3 regions of the Buttiauxella sp. S19-1 genome follow, and region 2 is predicted to be linked to each of the others. Evidence: predicted binding sites of a transcription regulator. Region 2 holds the regulator's gene; each other region holds the start of a gene.
What was found. The regulator LexA, encoded in region 2, represses DNA repair genes until DNA is damaged. The targets are predictions, from matches to a motif close to TNCTGTATGTACATACAGNA.
Positions count from the first base shown of each region.

Region 1 (2,276 bases), on a different contig from region 2:
ACAAATTCTGGGTTCTGCAAAGCATCGCCCAGTTCGGCCTGGCTCAACAGGGTGTAACGGCACAAAGCATCAGCTGCATGCGGAACCGGCGCTTCCATCGGTTCGCTGTTGACGAAGAACTCGCCCTCGACATTCAGCACGCGCAAACCGCTCAACCGCGTCAGGCATTCGCCGCCGAGCAACGCATCAAGGATTTCCCCAGGCTGATATGGCGGCTCCGCTGGCGCAATGTCCAGCTCATGGCGCGGAGTGGTAATAAAGCGGCCAAACCACTGCTTGAAATCTTCAGGCTGGCTAATCACTTCCATCATCATGTCGCGCAGACGAGCCAGCTCATAGCCTTCAACTTTGCCCGGATGCTCGCGGCAGGTTAAATCAGGATCGCTGTAATGCTCGCCACCGAGATCGTTTTCCAGCGCGTAATCAGCAAAGCTGCTGATCAAATCGCGGCCATTTGGCCCACGGAAACCGACGGAGTAGTTGAGTGCGGTTTCATGAGTGAAACCATCGTGTGGGAAACCTGGTGGAATATACAGAATGTCACCAGGTTCCAGATCTTCATCAATGATCGGTTCAAACGGGTCAACGTGCAGCAACGCTGGATGCGGGCAGAACTGGCGCATCGGCAGTTTGTCACCGACACGCCAACGACGGCTGCCCATGCCCTGAATAATAAACACGTCATATTGGTCGATATGTGGGCCAACGCCGCCGCCAGGAACCGAGTAGGAGATCATCAGGTCATCCAGACGCCAGTCCGGTAACACACGGAATGGACGTACCAGTTCAGCCGCGGGTGCATGCCAGTGGTTAACGGCCTGCGCCAACAGCGACCAACCGGTTTCCCCCAGATTATCAAAATCTTCGAAAGGCCCGTTGGCAGCCTGCCACTGACCGTTGGTGTGGCTTACCAGGCGGCTATCCACTTCTGCTTCCATAGCAAGACCAGCTAACTCATCCGGCGTAATCGGATCGACAAAATTCGGAAACGCATTTTTCAAAATAACCGGCTTTTTCTGCCAGTATTTCGCCATAAACTCAGGCCAGTCTAAATTGAGTTGATAATCCATTTTTTGATACCAGTGGGAAGATAAACAGGCTCGATTATAGAGAGGAACCGCCCCTGGCCACTTTGTCATGCGTCAAGCCTTGCTGTAAGACTGCAAAAAGTGGGACAATAGTGGTTGTTTATACAGTAAAAGTGGTTTCCATGGCTTTGTCCTCAGCTCAAAAAGAGCAAATCGCCGCCTGGTATAAGGCGCTGCAGCAGCAGATCCCGGACTTTATTCCGCGCCCACCGCAACGGCAAATGATTGCCGAAGTGGCGAAAACGCTAGCGGGCGAAGCGGGTCGTCATCTGGCGATTGAGGCACCCACAGGTGTGGGGAAAACTCTTTCTTACCTGATCCCCGGGATCGCCATCGCCCGTGGTGAGCAAAAAACGTTAGTAGTCAGCACCGCCAACGTCGCTCTTCAGGATCAAATCTTCAGCAAAGACTTGCCGCTGCTGCGCAAAATTATCCCCGATCTCAAATTTACCGCCGCCTTTGGTCGTGGGCGTTACGTTTGCCCGCGCAACCTGTCAGCCCTGGCGACGGACAACGCTTCACAAGGTGATTTGCTGGCTTTTCTGGAAGATGAAATGGCACCGACCAGCAAAGATGAACAACAACGTTGCGCCAAACTGAAAACCGATCTTGATGCCTATAAATGGGACGGACTGCGCGACCATACTTCGCAAAATATTGAAGACGATCTCTGGCGGCGTTTAAGCACCGACAAAGCCAGCTGTCTGGGGCGCAATTGCCACTGGTATCGCGAATGCCCGTTCTTTGTGGCACGGCGTGAGATTGACGATGCGGAAGTGGTAGTAGCAAACCATTCGCTGGTGATGGCGGCTATGGAAAGCGACGCGGTGTTGCCTGAGGCAAAAAACCTGCTGCTGATTTTAGACGAAGGACATCATTTGCCGGATGTGGCCCGAGACGCGCTGGAAATGAGCGCCGAAGTCACGCCCGGTTACAGCCGTTTGCAGTTCGATCTCTTCACTAAACTGGTTGAAACCTGCATGGCGCAGTTCCGCCCGAAAAGCCCGCCACCGCTGACATCACCCGAACGTCTGACCAACCATTGTGATGAAGTTTATGAACTGCTGAGTTCGTTTAACAGCATCGTTTCATTGTGGTTACCGGGCGAACAGGAAGCGGTGCACCGTTTTGAAATGGGCGTTCTGCCCGAAGAAATCATGGTGATTTGCAAACGCCTGGCGAAGCTAA
Region 1 is NZ_JAHWLU010000031.1:18,849-21,124, forward strand. Features, by position in the region: gene MES37_RS09580 (ribosomal protein uL16 3-hydroxylase) at 1-1,070, opposite strand, end outside; gene dinG (ATP-dependent DNA helicase DinG) at 1,211-2,276, shown strand, end outside.
Region 1: dinG (ATP-dependent DNA helicase DinG) is a predicted target of LexA. The motif match lies at 1,179-1,198, and genes of this name have one in related genera.

Region 2 (2,276 bases):
ATGGGCTTCAACGGCATAGGCGAACCCATCGAGCGCATAGGCGGTGAAGGTTAATAGCGTCATCAACACGGCGTTAACCGCGACGATTTCGCTACCTAACCGCGCGCCAAAGATAGTGACTGAGGCGAAACAGACCTGTAGCAACAGCGAGCGCAGCATGATGTCGCGATTGAGTGCCAGCAGACGCCGCACATTCCCGCGCCAGGACTCTTTGAGCATCTCAAAGCTGATTCCGCGCAAACCCATAACCTTTTTCACCATCAGCAAACCAATGATAAACGTCGCATATTCTGCGGTGACGGTGGCGAGTGCCGCGCCCTGAACATCCATGTGTAGCCCCATGACCAGCCACACATCCAGCACGATATTCAGTACGTTTCCGACAACCAGCAAGATAACTGGCGCACGCGCATACTGAACGCCTAACAACCAGCCCAACAAGACCAGGTTGGCAAGCGAGGCTGGCGCACTAAGCCAACGTATTTCAAGGAATCGCCGGGCCTGCAACAAAACATCTTCATTGCCGCCGACGATATGCAAGGCCAGGGATATCAGCGGTTCACGCAGTAAGACGATCGCCACCCCTGCTCCTAACGCCAATAGCAAGGGCTGAACCAGTGCACGCGCTAAAGCAGAGGGATTATTGGCACCAAATGCCTGGGCAGTTAAACCGGTGGTGCTCATGCGCAAAAACAGCAACAGCATAAATAAGAAGCTGGTTGCCGTCGCACCAATAGCGACACCGCCAAGATAAACAGGGCTATCCAAATGACCAATTACCGCGGTATCAACAAGGCCCAGTAAAGGCACGGTGATGTTGGAAAAAATCATGGGTAAGGCGAGGCGCCAGAGAGCTCTGTCAGCCGTCGAGAAAAATCGCATGGCCAATCCAGGAAGAGATAAGAGAATTAAGACGATGATGCGCATTAAAGCGCATCATCTGGAGAAGTTTACAGCCAGTCGCCGTTGCGAATTACCCCAACCGCCAACCCTTCAATAGAGAAGTTATGTTCGCGCAGGTCAACCACAATAGGTTCAAATTCGCTATTTTCAGGCAGAAGATGAACGGTATTACCCTGCTGCTTTAAGCGCTTAACAGTCACTTCGTCGTCAATACGCGCCACCACAACCTGGCCGTTACGCACATCCTGAGTTTTATGAACTGCAAGCAGGTCGCCGTCCATAATACCGATGTCTTTCATAGACATCCCGCTAACGCGCAACAGGAAATCGGCATTTGGTTTAAACAGTGATGGGTCAACCTGGTAATGGCCTTCGATGTGCTGTTGTGCAAGGAGTGGTTCCCCCGCAGCAACACGCCCAACCAGCGGAATACCGGTAACTTCTTCCACCAGCAAGCGGATACCGCGCGACGCACCAGAGATAATCTCAATGACGCCTTTACGGGCAAGTGCTTTCAGGTGCTCTTCAGCGGCGTTCGGAGAACGGAACCCCAGACGTTGAGCAATCTCGGCACGAGTCGGTGGCATGCCGGTCTGGCTGATATGATCCCGAATAAGATCAAACACCTCTTGCTGCCTGGTAGTTAACGCTTTCATTCCGCCCCCTGGGTGTTTATACAGTTATGCTGTGAGTATATACAGTCAAAGGCGATTTTGGAACCACAAATTGAGCAAAAAACCAGGGACTTAACTATTCTGGAAAGATCATCGCAAATGCGGCCAAAGCAGTGTGACCCAGGTAATAACTGCGAGGATAATGGCGATTAATACGGCAGCAGACCCCATGTCCTTGGCCCGTCCTGAAAGCTCGTGGTAATCGGTACCAACACGGTCAACAAGCGCCTCGATAGCGCTATTGAGAATTTCGACAATCATGACCAGCACAACAGAACCAATCAGTAAAATACGGGTGATAGGGTCAACATCTAACCAGCAGGCGATGGCGATGGCGATGAGCGCGCTAACCCCTTCCTGGCGGAAAGCCGCTTCGTTAATCCAGGCTGCTTTGAGCCCTTTCCATGAGTAGCCTGCGGCTTTGATGATACGGGTAAGTCCAGTGGTACTGCTCGCCATTTTGGGAAACCTTTTCAAATTATTTGGGTCAATGCTTATCTATATTGCAACGCCACAGAAATCTGAGCCAGATTCTGATATTCTTGCGGCGAATTTGCATCATTAACCTGAGGCTTTACATCGTTTATGTCAGGCTGGCCAAGAATCTACTACAAATTACTTAATTTACCATTAGGCGTTCTGGTAAAGAGCAAGTCCATTCCGGCAGATCCACAAGCCGAACTGGGCTTAGATCCCACA
Region 2 is NZ_JAHWLU010000014.1:26,063-28,338, forward strand. Features, by position in the region: gene dinF (MATE family efflux transporter DinF) at 1-882, opposite strand, end outside; gene lexA (transcriptional repressor LexA) at 951-1,559, opposite strand; gene MES37_RS05515 (diacylglycerol kinase) at 1,668-2,036, opposite strand; gene plsB (glycerol-3-phosphate 1-O-acyltransferase PlsB) at 2,163-2,276, shown strand, end outside.

Region 3 (2,276 bases), on a different contig from region 2:
GGTCAATTGCCAGTAAAAACGCAGGCTCGACAGGAATGAACATCAACACATAATCCAGCGAACGCAACCCCGGCAACTGCTGATAATCTTTACGGCCCAGCATGCGAATATGGTTACGCATGGCGGCAATATGTTCGTTGAGGGCGCTTTCACGGGTCAGTTCATCGTCACCGTTGTAATAACGTTCGTAGGCCACTAACGTCATCTTGGCGTCGATCACCACATCTTTACCCTGTGGCAAACGCACGATCACATCAGGCTGCATACGGCTGTTATTTTCGAGCTGAATATTCACCTGTGTTTCGTATTCATAACCTTCGCGTAAACCTGACGCTTCCAACACCCGCGTCAAGATCACTTCGCCCCAATTGCCCTGAGTTTTGTTATCCCCTTTCAGGGCTTTGGTGAGATTCAGTGCCTCTTGCGCCATTTGGGCATTCAGCTGTTGCAGGCTGCGGATTTCATGGGTCAGCGTGTGGCGTTCACGAGCCTCCTGGCCAAAGCTTTCCTGAACCTGGCGGCGGAAACCATCCAGTTGCTCACGCAGCGGCGACAGTAATCCGTTCAAACTCTGGCGGTTTTGTTCTTCAACTTTGCGGCCACTTTGCTCAAAAATACGGTTAGCGAGGTTTTCAAACTGTTCGCTGAGGCGCTGCTCGCTGTTGAGCATCTGGCGATGTTTGTCATCGGCATTCAGGCGGGTTTGTTCCAGCAATGTGGAGAGTTCGCGAATATCAGCTTCTTGCGCACTGTTGATTTCGAGCTGGGTGCGTAGCTCGCGATTAAGCTGCTCACACTCCGCTTTCCAGTGCTGATTTTGCTGCAACTCTTGCCGGGCCGCAGTCAGTTCGCCGTAGATTTCTCGTTGTTCTTCATGCAGTGCGGATTGCCGCCCGGCAGCCCGCAAACTTGCCAGCAACCAACCCGTCAAAACCCCCACCAGCGTAACGCCGATGCCGAATAAAATAGAAAGATCCACAGTCACTCCTACAAGCCATGCCAAACCCCAGCAAAATAAAATTCTGCTGTATAAATGTCCAGATGAAAAGGGATTTCCTGCGAGGTGTTACGCAAAGAGTAAAAATTAAGCCGGCTTGCACCGGCTTTGGGGAAACTAGATTAAGCGGCGAGCCGCTTCCACGACGATTTTCACCGCATGGCTTTCGGTTTTCTTCATGGTCTCAGCGTTCGGGATCTCTTGCTGAGTACGGTTTACAATCACACCAGCAACCATACCCGCACGCAAGCCCTGGCTTGCACACATGGTCAGAAGGGTCGCAGATTCCATCTCGTAGTTCATCACGCCCATCTGCTGCCATTCTTCCATGGAGCCTTTGTAGCGGTTAACAACGCGGCCTGAGAAGGTGTCGTAGCGTTCCTGACCCGGGTAGAAGGTATCAGAAGATGCCGTCACGCCAATGTGCGTGGTCGCGCCGATAGATTTCGCGGCTTCAACCAGTGCGGTGGTACAAGCAAAATCTGCAACTGCCGGGAATTCCATTGGTGCAAAGTGCAGGCTGGCACCGTCAAGGCGCACAGACGCGGTGGTCACCAGAACATCACCAACATTAATATGCGGCTGAATAGCGCCTGTCGTCCCGATACGCAGGAAGGTACGAATACCCAGTTGTGCCAGTTCTTCCACAGCGATTGAAGTAGACGGGCCGCCGATACCGGTAGAGCACACGATAACTGGCTTGCCGTCTAATTCCGCACGCCAGGTAGTAAATTCACGGTGGGCAGCCAGTTTGACCGGCTTGTCCATCAGCACAGCGATTTTTTCAACTCGCTCAGGATCGCCCGGGACGATGGCAAGTGTTGCCCCCTGCAGATCACTTTTGGTTAGGCCGAGGTGAAAAACATCAGACTTGGACATAACAGAACTCCTGCGTTGAATAGATTGGCTTGCGCCTCAAGAAGGTACTTTACAGAACCCCTGCAAAAAATTTCGTGACGCATTTCACTTTGAATGAAACAAATTACATCAATTTCATATTTTTTGGTGACTCCTGTCACATTTAAGCGTGCTACCTGTTCCTTTTTCAGACAGCGAAAACATTTTAGTCTGGAGATTAGCCTAAATAAATCCTGGCTATAGTTATCGCACTGCGCTAATCAAAAAGGAGAATGCTAATGAAAGAAGAACAAGCCACAGGTCATTTGCCGGGCGGGAATTTTGCGCCAGCGGCCTCCCCACCTGCTTCAACAGTACTGCATACCCCAGATGACGCAATTCAGGCCGGGGAAACCTCGATTCCCACCCGGGGCGAGAATAT
Region 3 is NZ_JAHWLU010000022.1:31,523-33,798, reverse strand. Features, by position in the region: gene rmuC (DNA recombination protein RmuC) at 1-979, opposite strand, end outside; gene udp (uridine phosphorylase) at 1,115-1,876, opposite strand; gene MES37_RS07800 (dienelactone hydrolase family protein) at 2,134-2,276, shown strand, end outside.
Region 3: rmuC (DNA recombination protein RmuC) is a predicted target of LexA. The motif match lies at 1,024-1,043, and genes of this name have one in related genera.